3 regions of the Streptomyces sp. NPDC044106 genome follow, and region 2 is predicted to be linked to each of the others. Evidence: riboswitches for the same ligand, from Rfam matches in the RefSeq annotation. Region 2 holds a riboswitch; each other region holds the start of a gene.

What was found. Region 2 has a riboswitch for S-adenosylmethionine ahead of AC07DI_RS22275 (aminotransferase class V-fold PLP-dependent enzyme). Riboswitches for the same ligand answer to the same signal wherever they lie in the genome.
Region 1: linked by a shared signal. The riboswitch ahead of thrC (threonine synthase) and the one ahead of AC07DI_RS22275 (aminotransferase class V-fold PLP-dependent enzyme) in region 2 are both predicted to bind S-adenosylmethionine.
Region 3: linked by a shared signal. The riboswitch ahead of AC07DI_RS09625 (hypothetical protein) and the one ahead of AC07DI_RS22275 (aminotransferase class V-fold PLP-dependent enzyme) in region 2 are both predicted to bind S-adenosylmethionine.

What each region holds. Positions count from the first base shown of each region.
Region 1 covers NZ_JBWKFZ010000003.1:485,198-492,780, reverse strand. Annotated here, with positions in the region: gene AC07DI_RS07335 (alpha,alpha-trehalose-phosphate synthase (UDP-forming)) at 1-469, opposite strand, end outside; gene AC07DI_RS07330 (glucosyl-3-phosphoglycerate synthase) at 601-1,545, opposite strand; SAM riboswitch class I at 1,688-1,833, shown strand; gene thrC (threonine synthase) at 1,851-3,146, shown strand; gene AC07DI_RS07320 (MoaD/ThiS family protein) at 3,257-3,532, shown strand; gene AC07DI_RS07315 (cold-shock protein) at 3,952-4,155, shown strand; gene groL (chaperonin GroEL) at 4,475-6,100, shown strand; gene AC07DI_RS07305 (esterase/lipase family protein) at 6,188-7,462, opposite strand.
Region 2 covers NZ_JBWKFZ010000011.1:332,880-340,462, reverse strand. Annotated here, with positions in the region: gene ctaE (aa3-type cytochrome oxidase subunit III) at 1-530, shown strand, start outside; gene qcrC (cytochrome bc1 complex diheme cytochrome c subunit) at 607-1,416, shown strand; gene qcrA (cytochrome bc1 complex Rieske iron-sulfur subunit) at 1,413-2,468, shown strand; gene qcrB (cytochrome bc1 complex cytochrome b subunit) at 2,465-4,105, shown strand; gene trpD (anthranilate phosphoribosyltransferase) at 4,242-5,306, shown strand; SAM riboswitch class IV at 5,403-5,520, shown strand; gene AC07DI_RS22275 (aminotransferase class V-fold PLP-dependent enzyme) at 5,685-7,067, shown strand; gene AC07DI_RS22270 (Lrp/AsnC family transcriptional regulator) at 7,103-7,384, opposite strand; gene AC07DI_RS22265 (rhomboid family intramembrane serine protease) at 7,381-7,583, opposite strand, start outside.
Region 3 covers NZ_JBWKFZ010000004.1:444,243-451,825, forward strand. Annotated here, with positions in the region: gene AC07DI_RS09600 (FGGY family carbohydrate kinase) at 1-216, opposite strand, end outside; gene AC07DI_RS09605 (hypothetical protein) at 465-1,457, shown strand; gene AC07DI_RS09610 (amino acid permease) at 1,516-3,048, shown strand; gene AC07DI_RS09615 (GNAT family N-acetyltransferase) at 3,086-3,640, opposite strand; gene AC07DI_RS09620 (SDR family NAD(P)-dependent oxidoreductase) at 3,691-4,425, opposite strand; gene AC07DI_RS09625 (hypothetical protein) at 4,501-4,806, opposite strand; SAM riboswitch class IV at 4,853-4,963, opposite strand; gene AC07DI_RS09630 (radical SAM protein) at 5,042-6,400, opposite strand; gene AC07DI_RS09635 (translation initiation factor 2) at 6,701-7,583, shown strand, end outside.

The sequences.
Region 1 (7,583 bases), on a different contig from region 2:
GCGTCAGGTGGTAGTCCTGCACCAGGACCGCCGCCCCCGGCGCCGCCTCCGCGGCCAGCGCCTCGGCGAACGCGCGGTTGTACGCCTCGTACGCCGCCCACTGCGCGCGGAACTCCGGCCCGAAGGCCGGCTCCAGCGGGGTCTGGTAGAGCATGTGGTGGACGAACCACAGCACCGAGTTCGCGATGCCGTTGTACGCGTCCGCGTGGACCCGCGCGTCGATGTCCAGCATCCGTACGCCGGGCTCCCCGACGCCGCGCCGCACCGCCTCGCGGTCGCCGTCGCCGAGCGCCGCGCACACCCACAGGGCGTCCGCGTCGCCGCCGATGGCGCTGAGCCCGGAGACCAGGCCGCCGCCGCCGCGTCTGGCGCTCAGCTCCCCGTTCTCCTCGACGGTGTACGAGACGGGGCCGCGGTTGGACGCGACCAGTACCTGCGCTGCTGCTGTGGATGCGGACTCGGAGACCATGTGGCAACACGTAGCCCGTCCAGGGGCCGGGCAAACGTACGACCGGACTCCGCGTGGCGCCCGGCTGGAATGTGTTCCGTGCCCGGTGGGGGCGGGATCATGCGGGCCGGGCGGTTCACCGGCCACCGCGGTCACGCCACGCGTCGGTGCGCGTACTCCGCGACGTCCGTCATCGGCGGCCTCTCCTCGGTGTCGACCGCGTACGTCCGCGGGACGAAGCCGTGCTCGCCCCGCTCGAACTGCGTCAGTTCGGGACGTACGAGATGGCCGCGCGCGAGCCGCAGCTGCGCCGTGCGGTAGATGGCCGCCGCCATCCGGCCGAGCGCCTGCCCGTCCTGATGGCGGTGCCTGCGCACCCCCACGTCGACCTGCGCGAGTGCGTCCAGGCCCACGGTGTGCAGCGCGTCGACGAGCAGCCCCAGCTCCACGCCGTACCCGACGGGGAACGGCAGCCGCTCGAGGAGCGACCTGCGCGCCGCGTACTCGCCGCCCAGCGGCTGGACGAACCCCGCGAGGCGCGGCCAGTGCATGTTCAGGAGCGGGCGCGCCATCAGCTCCGTCACCCGGCCGCCCTGGCCCGCGGCCTCGCCCAGCGGACGGTCGTACATCGCCTTCACGAAGGCCACGTCGGGGTCGGTGAGCAGCGGGCCCACTATCCCCGAGACGAAGTCCGCGGAGAACTCCCGCAGATCCGCGTCGACGAACGCGACGACGTCCCCGCTCGTCACGAGCAGCGAGCGCCACAGCACCTCGCCCTTGCCGGGTACGGCCGCGACACGCGGCAGGATCTCGTCGCGGTGCACGACCTTGGCGCCCGCCGCCGCCGCGACCTCGGCCGTACGGTCCGTCGAGCCGGAGTCGATCACCACGAGCTCGTCGACCAGCGGGGCCCGCTCCATCAGGGCGCGGCGGATCTCGGCGACGATCTCGCCGACCGTCCCCTCCTCGTCGAGCGCGGGCAGCACGACACTCACCGAGGTGCCCGAGGCACGTTTGGCGGCGGTCAGAAGGTCCAGCGGACGATCGGCGACGGACCAGGAACGCCTGCTCAGCCAGTGCTCGGCCTCTTCCAGCACGGTCGCGGTCCTCCCATATGTGATCCATCTCGCGGTTCGGACGACTATCTCAAGGGTCCGGGGCTTCGGTTACAGTCTTGAACAACGCCGGAGACCATCGCATGCCGGGGTCACCACGGCGTTGAGATCAACAATCGAATACCGCTCATCCAGAGGGGCAGAGGGATACGGCCCGTTGAAGCCCCGGCAACCATCCAGTCGGTCTCGTACGTCATCGTCGCGAGGCTCCCGGCTAGGGAAGGTGCCAATTCCGTCTCGCGGCGAAATGCGTCGCGAGGAAGATGAGGAGAAAGGGCCTCGCCTCCATGGCTGTGCAGACCGTCGCCACCGAAAGCACCACCTCTCCCGTAGACCTCGGTCCCGCCTCGGGCCTCTCCTGCCGGGAATGCGGCACCAGGTTCCCGCTCGGTCCGATCTTCGCCTGCGTCGAGTGTTTCGGCCCCCTCGAAGTCGCGTACGACCTGCCCCTCGGCGACCCGGAAGCCCTGCGCAAGCGGATCGAGGCCGGCCCCGCCAACATCTGGCGCTACGCCCCGCTCCTCCCCGTCCCCGCCGACGTGGCCGACAAGCCGAACCTGAACCCCGGCTGGACCAAGCTCGTCAAGGCCGACAACCTCGCCGCCGAACTCGGCGTCCAGCAGGGCAAGTTGTTCGTCAAGGACGACTCCGGCAACCCCACGCACTCCTTCAAGGACCGCGTCGTGGCCCAGGCCCTCGAAGCGGCGCGCGCCTTCGGCTTCACCACCCTCTCCTGCTCCTCCACCGGCAACCTCGCGGGCGCCGTCGGCGCCGCCGCCGCCCGCGCCGGCTTCCGCTCCTGCGTCTTCATCCCGCACGACCTGGAGCAGGGCAAGGTCGTCATGGCCGCGGTCTACGGCGGTGAGCTCGTCGGCATCGAGGGCAACTACGACGACGTCAACCGCTTCTGCTCCGAGCTCATCGGCGACCCGCTGGGCGAGGGCTGGGGCTTCGTCAACGTCAACCTGCGGCCGTACTACGGCGAGGGTTCCAAGACCCTCGCGTACGAGATCTGCGAGCAGCTCGGCTGGGAGCTGCCCGACCAGCTCGTCATCCCGATCGCGTCGGGATCGCAGCTCACGAAGATCGACAAGGGGCTCAAGGAGCTCATCGCGCTCGGCCTCGTCGCCGACAAGCCGTACAAGATCTTCGGTGCTCAGGCGGAGGGCTGTTCGCCGGTGTCGGCGGCGTTCAAGGCGGGCCACGATGTCGTACGCCCCCAGAAGCCGAACACCATCGCCAAGTCGCTTGCCATCGGCAACCCCGCCGACGGGCCGTACGTCCTGGACATCGCGCGCCGCACGGGCGGGGCGGTGGAGGACGTGAACGACGAGCAGGTCGTCGACGCGATCAAGCTTCTCGCCCGCACGGAAGGGATCTTCGCGGAGACCGCGGGCGGGGTGACGGTGGGCGTCACGAAGAAGCTCGTCGAGGCGGGCCTCATCGATCCCTCGCTGACCACGGTGGTCCTCAACACGGGTGATGGCCTCAAGACGCTTGACGCGGTCGCCGATACGTCGCAGGCCACCGCCACGATCAAGCCGAGCCTTGAGGCGTTTCGCTCCGCGGGGCTCGCCGGCTAGTCGCCGTAGGGCCTGATCGGCGTCGTCGACCGCCGGTCGTGGTCCGTCCTCGCGCAGTTCCCCGCGCCCCTTCCAGGGGCGCCCCGCCCCCGTACTTCTGAGGTGAACCCATGAGCGTCAACGTCCGTATCCCCACCATCCTTCGTACCTACACCGGCGGGCAGGCCGAGGTTGCCGCCGAGGGGGCGAATCTCGGGGAGGTCATCGCCGATCTGGAGAAGAAGCACAGCGGCATCGCGGCCCGCGTCCTGGACGACCAGGGCAAGCTGCGCCGCTTCGTGAACGTGTACGTCAACGACGACGACGTCCGCTTTGAACAGGGCCTGGAGACGGCCACCCCGGACGGCGCGGGCGTCTCGATCATTCCGGCCGTCGCCGGCGGCTGATCCTTTTCCGCAAGAAGCCTGCGTAACCCGAATTGCCCTCTCCGCCGAGAAACGGAGGGGGCAATTCTGCATGGTTGAGCGCGGTACAGTTGGGAAGAGTGCTTCGCCGTTAATGCCGTGTGCATATACGAAGTCGGCCCGGGCCGACAAGAAGTAGCCAAAGAGCGCTGCCCATGTGAACCTTATGCGGCTTTCGTATGGCCCGACTTGCCCTGAATCCTGGCGAATTCTCCGCATATTACCGTTCGGGCGTGCCCAGAATTCTCGTCCGATTGACCTGTTGCAGACGGCAGTTGGACAGATACATTCAGCGGCGGTCGACGCGTTCCGGCGCACACCCCCAGGCATTGGGGGGTGAGGTCTGACCCGGGTCCGCGAAGTGCGGTCCTGTGCAAGGGCCAGTAATAGGGGAGTTAGGCATGGCTCAGGGCACCGTCAAGTGGTTCAACGCGGAGAAGGGGTACGGCTTCATCGCGGTCGACGGTGGTGCGGATGTTTTCGTCCACTACAGCGCGATCCAGATGGACGGGTACCGCACCCTTGAAGAAGGTCAGCGAGTCGAGTTCGAGATCTCGCAGGGCCAGAAGGGTCCGCAGGCGGACATGGTCAAGCTCGCCGTCTAGCTCGGCGCGACCGACCACCGAAGCAAGCATCGCGAGGGGCTCGTATCCCAACAGGGGTACGGGCCCCTCGTGTGTGCGGGGCGCGCCCGGCGCGCGCCCGGCGGCGGGGCGGGGATCCTTGAGAGGCGCTTGCACTCGCAGGGGTCGAGTGCTAATCATTGGGCTTAGCACTCTACGAGTGAGAGTGACAGAACTTGGGTCGGGTCAGCGAGGCCCGCGAGCCGCGTGGGGCAAGGAACCACACGGCACGCAGGCCGTCCGTCGCGGGCGCGGGCACGATCCGTTTGCGTTTCCACCCCGTCCGGGAGGACCACTTCACATGGCCAAGATCATCGCGTTCGACGAGGAGGCACGGCGCGGCCTCGAGCGCGGCATGAACCAGCTCGCCGACGCCGTCAAGGTGACCCTGGGCCCCAAGGGTCGCAACGTCGTCCTCGAGAAGAAGTGGGGCGCCCCCACGATCACCAACGATGGTGTTTCCATCGCCAAGGAGATCGAGCTCGAGGACCCGTACGAGAAGATCGGCGCCGAGCTGGTCAAGGAGGTCGCGAAGAAGACGGACGACGTCGCCGGTGACGGCACGACGACCGCGACCGTCCTGGCCCAGGCCCTGGTGCGCGAGGGTCTGCGCAACGTGGCCGCCGGCGCCAACCCGATGGCCCTCAAGCGCGGCATCGAGAAGGCCGTCGAGGCTGTCTCCGGCGCCCTGCTCGAGCAGGCCAAGGACGTGGAGACCAAGGAGCAGATCGCTTCGACGGCCTCCATCTCCGCCGCCGACACCCAGATCGGCGAGCTCATCGCCGAGGCGATGGACAAGGTCGGCAAGGAAGGCGTCATCACCGTCGAGGAGTCGCAGACCTTCGGTCTGGAGCTTGAGCTCACCGAGGGCATGCGTTTCGACAAGGGCTACATCTCGGCGTACTTCGCCACCGACATGGAGCGTATGGAGGCGTCGCTCGACGACCCGTACATCCTGATCGTCAACTCCAAGATCTCGAACGTGAAGGACCTCCTTCCGCTCCTCGAGAAGGTCATGCAGTCCGGCAAGCCGCTGCTGATCATCGCCGAGGACGTCGAGGGCGAGGCCCTGTCGACCCTGGTCGTCAACAAGATCCGTGGCACCTTCAAGTCCGTCGCCGTCAAGGCCCCGGGCTTCGGTGACCGCCGCAAGGCCATGCTCGGCGACATCGCCATCCTCACCGGTGGCACCGTCATCTCCGAGGAGGTCGGCCTCAAGCTGGAGAACGCCGGTCTCGACCTGCTCGGCCGCGCCCGCAAGGTCGTCATCACCAAGGACGAGACGACCATCGTCGACGGCTCCGGTGAGAGCGACCAGGTCCAGGGGCGCGTCAACCAGATCCGCGCCGAGATCGAGAACTCGGACAGCGACTACGACCGCGAGAAGCTGCAGGAGCGCCTGGCGAAGCTCGCCGGCGGTGTTGCGGTCATCAAGGCCGGTGCCGCGACCGAGGTCGAGCTCAAGGAGCGCAAGCACCGCATCGAGGACGCCGTCCGCAACGCGAAGGCGGCCGTCGAAGAGGGCATCGTCGCCGGTGGTGGCGTCGCCCTCCTCCAGGCCACTTCGGTCTTCGAGAAGCTGGACCTGCAGGGTGACGAGGCGACCGGCGCCAACGCCGTGAAGCTCGCCCTGGAGGCCCCGCTCAAGCAGATCGCCGTCAACGGCGGTCTCGAGGGTGGCGTCGTCGTCGAGAAGGTGCGCAACCTGACCGTCGGCCACGGCCTGAACGCCGCGACCGGTGAGTACGTCGACATGATCGCCGAGGGCATCCTCGACCCGGCGAAGGTGACGCGCTCTGCCCTGCAGAACGCCGCCTCCATCGCCGCGCTGTTCCTCACCACCGAGGCCGTCATCGCCGACAAGCCGGAGAAGGCGGGCGCTGCCCCGGCCGGCGGCGGCATGCCGGGCGGTGACATGGACTTCTGATCGACCTCTGGTTGATCACTGTCCTTCACGTACCGAGGGCGGCACTCCTTCTCACGAAGGGGTGCCGCCCTCGGGCGTTTCCCGCTCCTACGGCAGACGGTCCAGGATCCAGGTGCAGAGTTCTTCCGTCACCAGGGTGTGCGGCTCGTTCCGCGACGCGCAGAGGAATTCGTCCAGCTCGCTCTCCTCCTCGGCGGAGGCGGTGACCGGGGAGTACAGCTTCTCGTGGGTGTCGATGTCGCGCAGGGCGATCGCGCTGACCACGGGCACGAAGCAGTGCTCGCGGATGTCCGCCTCGGAGCCGAACCCGATGATCGCCGGGATCTTGTCCAGCTCGTCGGCGAGGATGCCGAAGCCCTCCAGGGTGCCGCCGGGGGCGCCGTCCGTCTCGGGCAGGCCGGAGGTGCGGATCTGCGGCTTGCGCAGGGTCACCACCCGCAGTTGCGCGACGAGTTGGTTCTCGCCCGCGGACTGCGTGTGCAGGCGGGTGCCGGTGATGGCGAGGCCCTTGCCGCGGAACGCCTTCTCGCCGCCGCGGATGCCGTTGCCCTCGCCCGTGCGCACGCCGTTGGCGACGCCGATCGTGTGGGGCTGCCGGGGCCAGCCGCCGACGCGGTCCAGCTCGGCGAGGAACTCCACCCGCTCCTTGTCCGTCTCCGGGGTGTCGTCCCACTCGGCGATGTGCCGGCACAGGAGCTGGCGGGCGGCCGGGCTGTTCATCTGGTTCGAGAACGCCGCGTTGAGACGCCGGATGTAGTGCGCGAACGACTGCAGCGCGATGGGGATCCAGGCGCCGCGGTGCGGGCTGTCGTACGAGAAGTAGAGGGCCGTCTGGTGGTTCTCGCCGTCGTGCTCCATCTTGGCGAGCGCGTACCGCGTGACGAGACCGCCCATGCTGAACCCGCCGACCGTCAGCGGCCGGTCGCCCCGGCGCCGCGCGATCGCCTCGAAGATGGCGGACCGTGCGACCTGCGCGTTCTCCAGGATGGACGCGCTGCGCTCGTCGAAACCGAGCAGGACGACGTCGTAGCCGCGTCGGCGCAGCTCGCTGACGAACGGGTACGGGCCGCGCTCCAGGATCTCCCACGAGAAGTCCAGCTCGCTGGGCCCGCTGTTGAACCCGTCGCCGAGGATGACGGGGCGGGTCAGCCCCTGGGCGGGGTCGGCCAGGTACACCCAGGCCCTGCCGTTCGGCAGCGTCCACTCGTCATCCGGCTCCGGCGCGGCCGCGGGGGCCTCCCTGGCCTCCCTCGGGCCGGGGGCCAGGGTGATGCGGGCGGCGACCCCGAAGGCTTCGGCGATCTGCGGGTCGGCGGGCTCATGCGGTTCGTTCGACGCGTTGGGATCGGTGGGCTTGCTCATGAGGGTCCCCTCCGGTTGTGCGCTTCGATGGCGTACGCGTACGGGTAGGGGCATGCGTGGCCGTGCCCCGGTTACGTGCGGTGCCATCTTTGGTACGTGCGGTAGTCGCCGGGTAGGGGGA
Region 2 (7,583 bases):
TCTGGTTGAGTTCCGAGCTGATGTTCTTCGCGGCCCTCTTCGCGATGTACTTCACCCTGCGATCGGTGACGGGTCCTGATCACTGGAAGGAAATGGCCTCGGCCCTTAACTTCCCGTTCTCGGCGACGAACACCACGATCCTGGTGCTCTCCTCTCTCACGTGTCAGCTCGGCGTGTTCGCCGCTGAACGCGGAGACGTGAAGAAGCTCAGGATGTGGTTCATCGTCACCTTCATCATGGGTGCGATCTTCATCGGCGGTCAGGTGTACGAATACACCGAGCTGGTCAAGCACGAGGGCCTCTCGCTCTCGTCCGACCCCTACGGCTCGGTCTTCTACCTGACCACCGGCTTCCACGGACTGCATGTGACGGGCGGCCTGATCGCCTTCCTGCTGGTCCTCGGACGCACCTATGCGGCCAGGAGGTTTACCCACGAGCAGGCGACCGCAGCCATCGTCGTGTCCTACTACTGGCACTTCGTCGATGTGGTCTGGATCGGCCTCTTCGCCACGATCTACATGATCAAGTAATCGGCAGGTCGCTCAAGCGACGCATCCGAACATTCCAGAAGCATCGACGCAGAAGATCCTGACACCGGGGTAATCCGTGAAAAAGCTCTCCGCACGACGACGCCATCCGCTGGCGGCGGTCGTCGTCCTACTCCTCGCGCTGGCGGCCACCGGGGGGCTGTACGCCGCGTTCGCGCCGGCGGACAAGGCGCAGGCCGACGACACCGCCCAGTCCCTCGCCATCGACGAGGGCAAGAAGCTCTACGCCGTGGGCTGCTCCAGCTGCCACGGAACCGGCGGTCAGGGGTCCTCCGACGGTCCGCCGCTGACGGGCGTCGGCGCCGCGGCGGTCGACTTCCAGGTCGGCACCGGGCGTATGCCGCTCCAGCAGCAGGGTGCCCAGGCGCCCAAGAAGAAGGTCATCTACAACCAGGCCCAGATCGACCAGCTGGCGGCGTACATCTCGTCGCTGGGTGCCGGTCCTTCGGTTCCGACCGAGAAGCAGTACAGCCCGAACGGGGCGGACATCGCCAAGGGTGGCGAGCTGTTCCGCACCAACTGTGCCCAGTGCCACAACTTCACCGGTGAAGGTGGTGCGTTGACGCACGGCAAGTTCGCGCCTTCGCTGGAGGGTGTCTCCCCGAAGCACATCTACGAGGCCATGCAGACCGGCCCGCAGAACATGCCGTCCTTCCCCGACACCACGATGCCGGAGAAGAACAAGAAGGACATCATCGCGTACCTCGACGCGGTCAACGGTGAGAAGACCGAGAGCCCTGGCGGTCTCAAGCTGGGCGGTCTGGGTCCGGTCAGTGAAGGCCTCTTCGGCTGGATCTTCGGTCTCGGTTCGCTGATCGCGGTCGCCGTGTGGGTCGCCGCTCGGACCGCAAAGGCCAAGAAGTCATGAGTAGCCAAGAGATTCCAGAGAAGAACCTGCCCAGCAAGCAGGAGACCGAGCACGGCTCGGTGGCGGAGACGGAAGAGAACCCGTTCGCCGACCCGGGGCTGCCGCCCCACGAGCACCGTGTCCAGGACATCGACGAGCGAGCCGCCAAGCGCTCCGAGCGTGCCGTGGCGTTCCTGTTCACGCTGTCCATGATCGCGACGGTCGGCTTCATCGCCTCGTACGTGGCGATCCCGGCCGACAAGACCATCTACGTCTTCCCGATCGGTCACATCAGCGGCCTCAACTTCGCCCTGGGCCTGACCCTCGGCGTGGCGCTGTTCTGCATCGGCGCGGGCGCGGTCCACTGGGCCCGCACCCTGATGTCCGACGTCGAGATGACCGACGAGCGGCACGAGATCGCGGCCGAGCCCGAGGTCCGCGCCAAGGTCATGGCGGACTTCAAGCAGGGCGCCGCTGAGTCGGGTTTCGGACGGCGCAAGCTGATCCGCAACACGATGTTCGGCGCGCTGGCCCTGGTCCCGCTCTCCGGTGTCGTCCTGCTGCGTGACCTCGGTCCGCTGCCCGAGGACAAGCTCCGCCACACCAAGTGGGGCAAGGGCAAGAAGCTCGTGAACATGAACACTCACGAGCCGCTGCGTCCCTCGGACGTGCAGGTCGGTTCGCTGACCTTCGCCATGCCCGAGGGCATGTCGGAGCACGACCACGACTTCCAGACCCAGATCGCCAAGGCCGCCCTGATGATCGTCCGGATCCAGCCGGACAACATCAAGGACAAGCGCGAGCTGGAGTGGTCGCACGAAGGCATCGTGGCGTACTCCAAGATCTGCACCCACGTGGGCTGCCCGATCTCCCTGTACGAGCAGCAGACGCACCACGTCCTCTGCCCGTGCCACCAGTCCACCTTCGATCTCTCCGACGGTGCCCGAGTGATCTTCGGCCCGGCCGGTCACGCCCTGCCGCAGCTGCGCATCGGCGTGAACGAAGAGGGCTACCTCGAGGCGCTCGGCGACTTCGAAGAGCCCGTCGGTCCGGCCTTCTGGGAGCGCGGATGAGCACCACCACCACTTCCTCGAACGACAAGCGGCAGCAAGCACCCGCCGGTGAGCGGGTCGCGGACTGGGCCGACGGCCGGCTGGGGATCTACTCCCTGGCCAAGGCCAACATGCGCAAGATCTTCCCGGACCACTGGTCCTTCATGCTCGGTGAGATCTGCCTCTACAGCTTCATCATCATCATCCTCACGGGTGTGTACCTGACGCTGTTCTTCCACCCGTCGATGAACGAGGTGGAGTACTCCGGCAGCTACATCCCGATGCAGGGACAGCTGATGTCGGAGGCGTTCAACTCGACCATGCACATCTCCTTCGATGTGCGCGGTGGTCTGCTGATCCGGCAGATCCACCACTGGGCGGCGCTGATCTTCCTCGCCGGCATGTTCGTGCACATGATGCGCGTGTTCTTCACGGGCGCGTTCCGCAAGCCGCGCGAGGTCAACTGGCTGTTCGGCTTCCTGCTGTTCGTCCTCGGCATGTTCACCGGTTTCACCGGCTACTCGCTCCCGGACGACCTGCTCTCCGGCACCGGTGTCCGCTTCATGCAGGGCGCCATCCTGGGCGTGCCGATCGTCGGCACGTACCTGTCGATGTTCCTGTTCGGCGGCGAGTTCCCCGGCGGCGACTTCGTGGCCCGGTTCTACTCGGTCCACATCCTGCTGCTGCCGGGCATCATGCTCGGCCTCGTGGTGGCGCACCTGATCCTGGTCTTCTACCACAAGCACACGCAGTTCGCGGGCCCCGGCAAGTCCAACAAGAACGTCGTCGGCATGCCGCTGCTCCCGGTCTACATGGCCAAGGCCGGAGGCTTCTTCTTCCTGGTCTTCGGTGTCATCGCGGTCATCGCGGCGATCGCCTCGATCAACCCGATCTGGGCCATCGGCCCGTACCGCCCGGACCAGGTGTCCACCGGCGCCCAGCCCGACTGGTACATGGGCTTCGCCGAGGGTCTGATCCGTGTGATGCCGGGCTGGGAGATCAACCTCTGGGGCCACACGCTGGTCCTCGGTGTGTTCATCCCGCTGGTCGTGGTCTTCCCGCTGGTCCTCGTGGCCATCGCGGTCTACCCGTTCATCGAGTCCTGGGTCACCGGCGACAAGCGCGAGCACCACATCCTGGACCGCCCGCGCAACGCCCCGACCCGTACGGCCTTCGGTGTCGCGTGGATCACCGCGTACATGGTCATGCTCGTCGGTGGCGGCAACGACCTGTGGGCGACCCACTTCCACCTGTCGCTGAACGCGATCACCTGGTTCGTCCGGATCGCCTTCTTCGCCGGACCGGTCATCGCCTTCATCGTCACCAAGCGGATCTGCCTGGGTCTGCAGCGGCGCGACAAGGACAAGGTGCTGCACGGCCGCGAGTCGGGTCTCATCAAGCGGCTGCCGCACGGTGAGTTCATCGAGGTCCACGAGCCGCTCAGCCAGGACCAGCTGCACACCCTCACCGCGCACGAGCAGTACCAGCCGGTCGAGATCGGCCCGTCGGTCGACGAGAACGGTGTCGAGCGCAAGCTGTCCGGTTCGCAGAAGCTCCGGGCGAAGCTCTCCAAGGGCTACTACGGGGAGCACAACCAGATCCCCAAGCCCACCGCCGACGAGTACAAGGAGATCACGAGCGGCCACGGCCACCACTGATCAACCGCGAGCTCTGAAGCTCTGACCTCCCATGGTCGCCACGGCAGGAGCCCCGTCCAGTCTCTGGACGGGGCTCTTCGCCGTCCCGGGGCTGGATAGGGTGGTCCTCACACGCACACTCACACCAGGAGCGGCTATGAACGCTGTGACCCCCGCAGGAGGCGACACCGCGGCGGCCCGTTCCTGGCCCGACGTGCTGAACGGTCTGCTCGAAGGACGGGACCAGAGCGCCGACGACACCGCGTGGGCGATGGACCGCATCATGCGCGGCGAGGCCACCGACGCGCAGATCGCGGGCTTCGTGATCGCGCTGCGGGCCAAGGGTGAGACGGTCGCGGAGATCTCCGGTCTCGTACGCGCCATGTACGCGCACGCCAACGTCATCGACGTGCCGGGCCCGAGCGTCGACATCGTGGGCACGGGCGGCGACGGGGCCAAGACCGTCAACATCTCCACCATGTCCGCGATCGTCGTCGCGGGAGCGGGCGCCAAGGTCGTCAAGCACGGCAACCGCGCCGCCTCCAGCGCGTCCGGCGCCTCCGACGTCCTGGAGAAGCTCGGCGTCAACCTCGACCTCACGCCCCGCCGGGTGGTCGAGGTCGCGGACGAGGCGGGCATCACGTTCTGCTTCGCCGTGAAGTTCCACCCCGCGCTGCGGCACGCGGGCGCCGCGCGCAGCCAGCTGGGGATCAGGACCGTCTTCAACCTCCTCGGCCCGCTGACCAACCCGGCCAAGGTGCGGGCCCAGGCGGTCGGGGTCGCCGACCCCCGGATGGCGCCCATCGTGGCCGGGGTCTTCGCCGAACGGGGTAACTCCTCCCTCGTCTTCCGCGGCGACGACGGACTCGACGAGCTGACGACGACGTCGACCTCCCGGGTCTGGACGGTGCGGGACGGCGCCGTGCGCGAGGAGGCCTTCGACCCCCGCGACGTCGGGATCGACCTCGTGCCCGTCGAGGCGCTGCGGGGCGCCGACGCCTCGTACAACGCGGAGGTCGCGCTGCGGCTCCTGGACGGCGAGAGCGGGCCGGTGCGGGACGCGGTGGTGCTGAACTCCGCGGCGGCGCTCGTCGCCCTCAGCCCGACCGACGAGCCGCTCGTGGAGCAGATCCGGGCCGGCATGGCGAAGGCGGCGCGGTCGATCGACTCGGGCGCCGCGAAGCGAGCCCTTGAGCGCTGGGTGTCCGCCAGCAACCGCTGAGCACCCCTCTTCGCACCCCTCGATGTGACGCAGGGCGCAGTCCGGATTCTGGACTGCGCCTTGCGCGCCGAAGATCGTGTGGCAGGATGCTGCACAGGTCATGAGTGACAGCGACTACGGCCCCGGCCCGCTGTCCGGCAACCCTCCGTCCGTGGCGGGGTGCCCCGGGTGAAGACCAGGTCGTACGCAGCAAGGCGTATGGCAAGCGCGGACCCCTGCACGCCCTGGGGTCCTGGTCCTCAAGGGAGCAGTCTCGTGAGCAAGCGAATGTGACAGGGCTTCTACGCCCCGCCTCCGCACACCCTTCTGCACTTTTCTCCCGCGCCGTCGACGTGATTCCGGCGCGGTGATCTCGCCTGCGTCTCACGGGAGTTCGCCATGTCTGTTTCCGCCGTTGCCACCGACTCGTCCGTCTGCGCCCCGCTGGCCGTCCTCGGCAGGGACGTCACCGTTCCGCTGGTCACCGGCGGCGAGGTGAGCTACGCCGCGCTGGACTACGCGGCGAGCGCCCCGGCACTGCAGCGCGTGTGGGACGACGTGGCCGCGTACGCGCCGTACTACGGCAGCGTGCACCGCGGGGCCGGCTACCTCTCGCAGCTCTCCACCGACCTCTTCGAGAACTCCCGCAGGACCGTCGCCGAGTTCCTCGGCTGCCGCGAGGACGACCAGGTCGTCTTCACGCGCTCCACCACCGACTCGCTGAACCTGCTCGCCGCCGCCCTGCCCGCGGACTGCCAGGTCTTCGTCTTCGAGACCGAGCACCACGCCTCGCTGCTTCCGTGGCGGGACGCCCGCGTCACCTACCTCAACGCGCCGCGCACCCCCGACGAGGCCGTGCACACCCTGGAACGAGCCCTCGCCGACCGCGACCCCTACGGGCCCGCCCTGGTGTGCGTCACCGGCGCATCGAACGTCACCGGCGAGCTGTGGCCGGTGCGTGAGCTGGCCGCCGCCGCGCACGCGCACGGTGCCCGCATCGTCCTCGACGCCGCCCAGCTCGCGCCCCACCACCCGGTCTCCATCGAGGAGTTGGACGTCGACTGGGTCGCGTTCTCCGGCCACAAGCTGTACGCGCCGTTCGGTTCGGGCGTTCTCGCGGGCCGCTCCGACTGGCTGCGCGCCGCCGAGCCGTACCTCGCGGGCGGCGGCGCCTCGCGGAAGGTGGCGCGACGCCCCAAGGAAGCAGGCGGCGGTGTGGATGTGGAGTGGCACGACTCCGCGGCCCGGCACGAGGCCGGTTCGCCCAACGTCATCGGCGTCTACTCGATCGCGTCGGCCTGCAAGGCGCTCACCGAGGCGGGCTTCGACGAGCTCGTCGCGCGCGAGCAGCACCTGATCAGGAAGGTGCGCGAGGGCCTCGCCGAGGTGCCGGCCGTGCGGGTGCTCTCGCTCTTCGGGGACGACGCGCCGCGGGTGGGCGTCATCTCCTTCGTCGTGGACGGCTGGAACAGCTCCCACTTCGCCGCCGCGCTCTCCGCCGAGTACGGCATCGGCGTACGGGACGGCCTGTTCTGCGCCCACCCGCTGGTGCGCACCCTGCTCGGCAGCGAGCCCGGCGAGCCCGGCGAGTGCGGTGCCCCCGAGGCCGCGCCCGGCGAGAAGTCGCTGAACGCCATCCGGGTGAGCTTCGGCGCCGGTACCCCCGACGAGCACGTCGAGCGTTTCGTACGCGCCGTCAAGGAGCTGGTGGCGGACGGCGCGCGGTGGAACTACCGCACCGAGGACGGACGTTGCGTGCCGGACACGGGCGTCGCCGCCTGAGGAGTCCCAGGAGGCCTCAAGGGCCCCGAGGGTCCCTAGGAGTCGAGGCCGATCGCGAAGGCCGCTTCCAGGTCGTGCTGGGAGTACGTGCGGAACGCCACGTGCGTGTCGGTCGCCTCGACTCCGGGGATCTTGCTGATCCGGCCGGGAATGACGTCCGCGAGGTCGTCGTGGCGCGGCACGCGCACCATCGCGATCAGGTCGTACGTGCCGGTGACGGAGAAGACCTCACTGACGGAGTCGAGCGCGGCGATCGACTCGGCGATCTCCGGAATCCGGTCCACGCTGGTCTTGATGAGCACGATCGCGGTGATCACGGCTTGCTGTCTCCCTCGGTGGCCGGTGCTGTGCCGTTCACTCTAGTCTTCCGGGCCGACCACCCCCACGCGTAGAGGAAGCCGAGCGAGAAGCCCACCAGGTGCGCCAGATAGGCCACGCCGGTGCCCTTGCCGCCCTGCCCCGCCGCCAGCCACTGCAGCGCCACCCAGAACGGCAGCACCACCCAGGCCGGAAAGC
Region 3 (7,583 bases), on a different contig from region 2:
GAGCGCCCGGCGGCCCGCGTCGACGACGGAGGCGAACAGCTCGGCGGGGTCGGCCTCCACCAGGCCGCCGGGCAGGAAGCGAGGGCGTACGGGCGCCGTGCCCGAGCCGATCACGCCACGCTCCGGGCAGACGACGAGGGCCTTGGTCCCGGAGGTGCCCTGGTCCACGGCGAGCACGGGCCGCTGCGCCGGGGGCCGCCGGTCATAGGTGATCACCGCGGCAGACTGCTACAGCGGCCCGGAGTGCGTCAAGAGATCGAAAAGACATCGGAAAGACAGAGACTGCACGCCAAATGTCCGTTCGGCGCGCCGTGTTGACAAGTAAGGGTCACAAAAGATCCACGAATGGCCTTGGATCTGGAGAACTCGGCTCTACACTGACCGCCGTGCCACACCGTCAACTCCCTTAACAAATGCACCGCTTATCCCATCAGCCTCCGCCCTCTTCCCCCAACAGAGGACTCATGCCCATGCCGTCAGGCCGCCCGGTGTACCACCCGGCGGGCCACGACGCAGCGTTGCGCGCAGTGCTCCAGGACCTCAGGACCGGTCGCTGGGTCTCCACCCGCAACCTGCTGACCGAGACACCCGACTGGGGGCTGTGGACGCAGCGCACCCAGGTCCTGGCCGCCGCCGTGGCCGGTTCCGACGTGGTACGGGCCTGGCGCGCCGAGGAACCGCACAGCGCGTCGGGCGCCGTGCTGTACGCGCGGGTCCTTGTCGAGCGCGCCCTGCGCGCCCATCGCACGGAGCACCGGCAGACCAACGACCTGTGGCGCGAGGCCGTCACCGCGTGCGGCGAGGCCTCCGCCCTGTCGCCCGAGGACCCCGTGCCGTGGGTCTGCCTGCTGGCCCTGGCCCGGCTCGACGTGGGCCAGCGGTGGGACGAGCACCGGGTGGCGCCGCCCGAGCCGATGCTCTTCCCCGGCCCCTGGCAGCTGCTCGCCGAGGCCGACAAGCGGGATCCGGGCAACCGCGAGGCGTACCACCGGATGCTGCAGTTCGTGTACGGGCGCCGCGCGCGGGGCCCGCTCACCGAGGCGTACAACTTCGTGCAGTGGGCCTCGGCCGCGGCGCCCGCCGGCTCCCCGCTGCACCTGCTGCCGCTGTACGTCCGGGTCGAGCGGTACCGCAGGGAGGCCGGGCAGGAGCAGGCCCTCGACCTGCACTGGATCTCCGAGGACGCCACGCGCGCCGCGCTCCTCGCCCTCCAGTTGTGGTTCGACCACACGACGCCCGCCACCGCGTCGCTCCTCGACCTCAACCACCTGGCGCACGCGCTCTGGGGCGCGCACCAGTTCCACGACGCGTCGCGGGTCTTCCAGGCCCTCGGCCCGTTCTTCACCACGGTGCCGTGGGCCTACCGCACCCACTCCCCCGCCGACGCGGACGCCGCCGCCGAGGTCTTCGTCCAGGCCCGCACCCGCTGCTTCAGCGCCTCCCGCGGTCCGGGCTAGACCCGGAACCGCCCACTCGCCCCGCACGTCCCCGCAGCCGCCCACCGGAGGTCCCACCGTGTCCCGCACCACCTGGTCGTCGAGCACCGCCCCAGCGCCAGTGCCCGCCCAGGACGAGGAAGAGCGACTCAGAGAGCTCGGCTACCAGCCCGTCCTGGCCCGCCGCATGGGCGGCTTCGGCAACTTCGCCATCAGCTTCTCCGTCATCTCCATCCTGTCCGGCTGCATGACGCTGTACGGCTTCGGCATGGGCACCGGCGGCCCCGCCGTGATGCTCTGGGGCTGGGCGGGCGTCGGCCTCTTCGTGCTCTGCGTGGGCATGGCGCTCGCCGAGGTCACCAGCGCGTACCCGACATCGGGCGCCCTCTACTACATGGCGGACCGGCTCGGCGGACGCCGGTGGGGCTGGTACACGGGCTGGCTGAACCTGCTCGGGCTGCTCGGCGCGATAGCCGGCATCGACTATGGCGCCGCGCTGTTCACCGGCGCGTTCCTGAACCTGAAGTTCGGCTTCACGCCGACCACGGAGAAGACCTTCCTGATCTTCCTGTGCATCCTGCTCCTGCACGCCGTCCTGAACCTCTTCAACGTAAAGCTGGTCAGCCTCCTCAACTCGATCAGCGTGTGGTGGCACGTGGCCGGCGTCGCCGTGATCGTCGGCGTCCTCGTGATCGTGCCGGACCACCACCAGTCGGCCTCGTTCGTCTTCGGCGAGTTCGTGAACGACACGGGCTGGGACAACCCGCTCTACGTGACGGCGATCGGCCTGCTCCTCGCCCAGTACACCTTCTGCGGATACGACGCGTCCGCCCACCTGTCCGAGGAGACCTCCAACGCCTCGGTCACCGCGGCGCGCGGCATCGTGCGCGCCATCTGGGCGTCGTGGCTCGCCGGTTTCGTCCTGCTCGCCGGGCTGACCTTCGCCATCCAGGACTACGTGGGCGCCCAGGAGAGCGCCACCGGTGTACCGCCCGCCCAGATCATGATCGACGCGATCGGCGAGTCCGGCGCGACGGCGCTGCTGCTCATCGTGATCGTGGCGCAGCTGTTCTGCGGCAACGCCGAGACCGCCGCGGCCAGCCGCATGGTGTTCGCGTTCAGCCGCGACAACGCGCTGCCCGGCTCCGCGCTGTGGCGCAAGGTCAGCTCCCGCACGCAGGTCCCGGTGCCCGCGGTGTGGCTCTCGGTGGGCCTGGCGGCGGTCATCGCCCTGCCCTCCCTGTACTCGACGACCGCGTACACGGCGGTCACCGCCATCAACGTCATCGGCATCACCCCCGCGTACGCCATCCCGATCTTCCTGCGCCTTCGCGCGGGCGACCGCTTCCGGCCCGGCCCCTGGAACCTGGGCCGCTGGAGCAAGCCGGTCGGCTGGATCGCGGTACTCTGGGTGGTGTTCGTGACGGTGCTGTTCTGCCTGCCCCAGTCCTCGCCTGTGACGGTCGACTCGATGAACTACGCCTCGATCGCGCTGGCCGTGGTGCTGCTCCTGGCCACCGTGTGGTGGTTCGTGGCACGCCGCTCCTACAGCACCCCGCAGGCGTACGGATCGGACCGCGAGCAGGCGGAGGTCGCGGAGAACATCGTCTGAGAAGGAGGGGGCCCGGTCGACCCGGGCCCCAATCCCCCTACACCGGTCGGTCGTCGAGGATCTTGTGGAAGAGCCGGTGGTCACGCCAGGCGCCATTGATGTGCAGGTAGCCCGGCGCCATCCCGTACTCCACGAAACCGCACTTCGCCAGCACGCGCTGCGACGCCGTGTTGTCGAGGAGGGTGCACGCCTCCACGCGGTGCAGGCCGAACTCGCCGCCCGCTGCCGCGCAGACGTACCGCACGGCGGCGGAGGCGAGGCCGCGGCCCACGTGTTCGGCGTCGATCCAGTAGCCGAGGCTGCCCCTGCGCGCCGGGCCCAGCACGATGTTCGTCAGCTCGGTGTGACCGACGATCTCCCCGTCGCTCTCGAGGACCCAGTGCGCGGACCGGCCCGCGCGGCACTCCTCCAACTGGCTCCCGATCCGCTCCGCCTGCCCCTCCGTGGTGTCGAAGGAGGCGGGCCTCACCGGCTCCCAGGGGCTGAGGTGGGCACGGTTGCGGCGACGGGCCCCGGCGAGTCGCGCCGCGTCGTCGAGCGTGAGGGGCCGGATGAGGACGCCCTGAGCGAGGGCGGCGGAACCAGTGATCATGCCCGCAGCGTACGAGAGTCCGATCCGTCCCCGGCAGTCGTCGGGCGAGGTCAGCGCCCGCCCGCCACCCGCAGGACCGTGCCGGTCGCGTACGACGCGTCGTCCGAGAGCAGCCAGGACACGGCCCCGGCGACTTCCGAGGGCTGACCGGAGCGGCCCAGCGGGATGCCCGCCGCGAGTTTCGCGGGGCGCTCGGGGTCGGTGTGGAACTCGGTCCAGATGACGCCGGGGGCGACGGCGTTGACGCGGATGCCGTCGGTCGCGACCTCCTTGGACAGGCCGACCGTCAGCGTGTCGACGGCGCCCTTGGCGGCCGCGTAGTGCACGTACTCACCGGGGCCGCCGAGGGTGGCCGCGGCGGACGAGATGTTCACGATGGCTCCGCCGCCGTGGGCCCGCATGTCCCGCACCGCGCGCCGGGCGCAGAGCAGGTAGCCGAGGACGTTGACCTCCAGCGCCCGCCGCATGCCCTCGGCGTCGGCGTCGGCGAGCGGGCCGACGGGACCGCCCACACCGGCGTTGTTGACGAGTCCGGTGACCGGGCCGAGTTCGGCGGCGGCGGTGTCGAAGAGGCGGTCGACGTCGCTCTCGTCGGCGGTGTCGACCTGGACGGTGACGCAGCGGCGGCCGGCCGCGCGGACCGTCGCCGCGACCTCGTCGGCGGCCGTGGCGTTCGAGCGGTAGCCGATGACGACGTCGTGGCCGTCCTCGGCGAGACGGGCGCTGACAGCCGCGCCGATACCGCGGCTGCCGCCGGTGACGACGGTGACGGGCTGGTGCTGCACAGGGGACCTCCGGCTCTGGGTGGCTGACTGTCGCGCCGCCCGGACGCGGGGGTCGCCCGCGTCCGGATCACGCCGTCATCCTATGAAGCGGTGCTCCTGACCGGCCGGGAGGGCCGGGTCGAGGCGGATCAGGGTGGCGCGGCCCGCGCCGCGCCGCAGCCGCAGGACATTGTGGCCCGGCACCCACTGGACGACGCCGTGATGTGCGCGCAGCTGGGCCCGCAGCCGTTCCGGGTCGGGCGTGCGCAGCGCGGCCGGGGCGCCGAGGGTCGGGCCGAGGACGTGCAGCGGGATCAGTCCGTCGTCGCGTACGTCGTAGGAGGAGAGCAGTACGTCGACCTGCCGTGCGGGAGAGGCGGGGGCTTGGTGCGAGTGCGTCATGGTGCGCCTTCCGGAGTCGTGGACCCCGGGTGTCGCCGACCCCGGTGATCCGCCGTTCCCCGCGCACGTCGCGCGGGGCGGGTCGTCACCCGGGGCACCCGCGACGGAAGCGGGGTGCCGTCCAGCGAGCCGGGGCTTGACGCTGGAACTCATGACCCGCACCGACCGTAACACGCCCTTCCGGCGGCCCGCCCGGGGTTTCCGACGACCCCGAGCAGGCTCACCGCGGGCGGACCTACCGCGCCTGGGCGGGAGTGACCGCGTCCTCCGGAGCCGCCTTCTCCGCGGGCAGGCTGTCCATGAACGAGCTCACCGAGAAGACCGCGTTGCCGGGGCCCGCCGGGCCGTAACCGGGCGGCGACGTCAGGCCGTTGGCCTCCATCGTCGCGCGGTAGGCCTCAAGGAGGCGGACGTGGTACTCCAGCGGCGCGCCCTGCGGATTCGCCTTGCCCAGCGGCGTCGTCGGCTCCGGGCACCACGTGGTGAAGCGGGGCGTGATGCCGCGCGACATGAAGTACTGCAACCCCTCGACGGTCGAGTCGATGGCCTCGTCGACGGTCTTGAAGCCAAACGGTTCTGCCATCTCCACGCCCGCCACGAAGTTCGGGATGACGTTGCGCGGCCCGAACACCTCGGCGGAGTCCAGGATGCGGCGGTGCCACTCGTCGCGCCCGACGTAGCGCTCCTTGCCGGGGCAGTACCGCTCGAACAGGTACGGGTCCCACACCTCGTAGTTGGGGTGGTAGATCCGCACGCCGTAGTCGTGGAAGCGCTGCACGTCCGCCTTGGGCAGCGCCTGCGCGACGACCTTGCCGATCCAGCGGCCGGGGAAGCGCTCCTCGATGGCCTTCGCGTACTGACCGTAGAAGTCGGCCTCGTCCTTGCCCTGGAGCTGCGTGGTGATGGCGCCGCCGGTGAGCGTGTACGCGGTGGAGGACTTGTTCGTGTCGTACTTGTCGATGATGGCGAGGGCTTCGAGGACCTCGTCCATCGGCTTCACGCCGGTGTAGGGGCGGCCCGCCGCCTTCTGCTGGCGCCAGTTGTGGTTGATGTCGCAGTACTGGCACTCCTCCTTGGCGCCGAAGTACTGGCAGACCCGGAAGACCGTCAGGTAGATCAGGTAGCCCCACTGGATGGTGGGTGCCACCTCCATCACGGACTTGCCGTTCTCCAGCGTGTGCCGGTAGTAGTCCGGCATCGGCGGCAGGCCGACGTCGGAGATCCGCACGCCGTCCAGGTAGAGGCCGAGGACGCCGTGGTCGTCGGCGGCGACGCGGTAGGGCGAGCCGGGGTTCACGCGCACCGAGACGACGGTGCGGCGCAGCTCGTAGGGGCCGCCGGTGAGGACGATCTCCTCCGGCGGGCGGCGCAGCGCGGCGGCGCCGAGCTCGGGCAGCGTGCCGTGGTCGAAGGAGAAGATGAAGTACGACTTCGGCTTGACGTCACCGCCTTCGTTGTCGCTGAGCGCCGACTCGTCGAAGGCGATGCCGCCGCGCAGCAGATCCTCCTTGATGACGGCTTCCCGCGGCACGTGCGGGAACCGCTCCATGAGTGACTCGATGAGCTCGGTACGGCTCTCGCTGCGGCTTGGCATGGGCCGGGCACCTCGGATCCTGTCGATCGATCTGTTCCGTCCACGCTAATACCCGGCCGATCCGTTCCGGATCCGACTCCGGTCGCAGCGTGCCTCCGCCGCAGGTCTATCCTGCGGAGCCGGGTACGATTCCCGGCATGCCTCCCGCCGATCCGTACATACCCGCCCCGAAGTGCGGAAACGGGACGCGCGACGCTGCCGTGCAGACTAGAATGAACACTCCCGAAGCGGGCAGCGGGCAGCGGGCAGCGGGCAGCGGGCAGCGGGCAGCGGGCAGCGGGCAGCGGGTCCCGTCCCGTCGTGGCTCCGTCCGGCGGTGAGAAGCGCGTCCTGTTCGCCGCCCGGTCGGCGACCGCCCTGCACCGGCTCCTCGACGTCCTGCCGGTCTTCGCGGGCGACGAGCGCGTCCGCCGCCGCTTCACCCTGGTCCCCGGCTCCGACTTCGGCGCCGACGCCCTCTCGGCGGTCGAGCGGGCCGGCGGGCGCACCCTCCCCTGGGCCGAGGCCCTGGCCCAGTCCCACGACCTGATCCTGACCGCCAGCCCCAAGGGCGGTCTCGCCGGGCTGCGCGGACCGCGCGTCCTGCTGCCGCACGGCGCCGGCTACAACAAGGCCCTGCCCGCGCGGCCCGGCTCCGGCGACTCCGCCTCCGGCATGGACCCGGCACTCCTGATGGCCGACGGGCGCCCGCTGGCCCGCCTGCACGCGCTGGCCCACCCCTCCCAGGCGGCCCGCCTCGCCGCCGAGTGCCCTCCGGCTGCCGCACGCGCGACCGTCACCGGCGACCCCACCCTCGACCGCGTCCTCGCCTCCCTGCCACGGCGCGAGCGCTACCGGAGCGCCCTGCGCACCGGCGGCCGCAAGCTGGTCGTCCTCACCTCCACCTGGGGCGATCACTCCCTGATCCGCCGCCACCCCCGCCTCCCCGCCCGTCTGGCGGCCGAGCTTCCGCACGACACGTACCAGCTGGGCCTCGTCCTGCACCCCAACGAGCACAGCAGGACAGGAGCGTTCGACCTCGCGCAGGATCTCGCGCCCGCCCTCGACGCGGGCCTGGTCGTGGCCCGCCCGTACGAGGAGTGGGCCGCGCTGCTCGTCGCCGCCGACGTCATCGTCACGGACCACGGCTCTGCGGCGCTGTACGCGGCGGCGGCCCGTGATCTGCCGATGGCCGCCGTGGGCG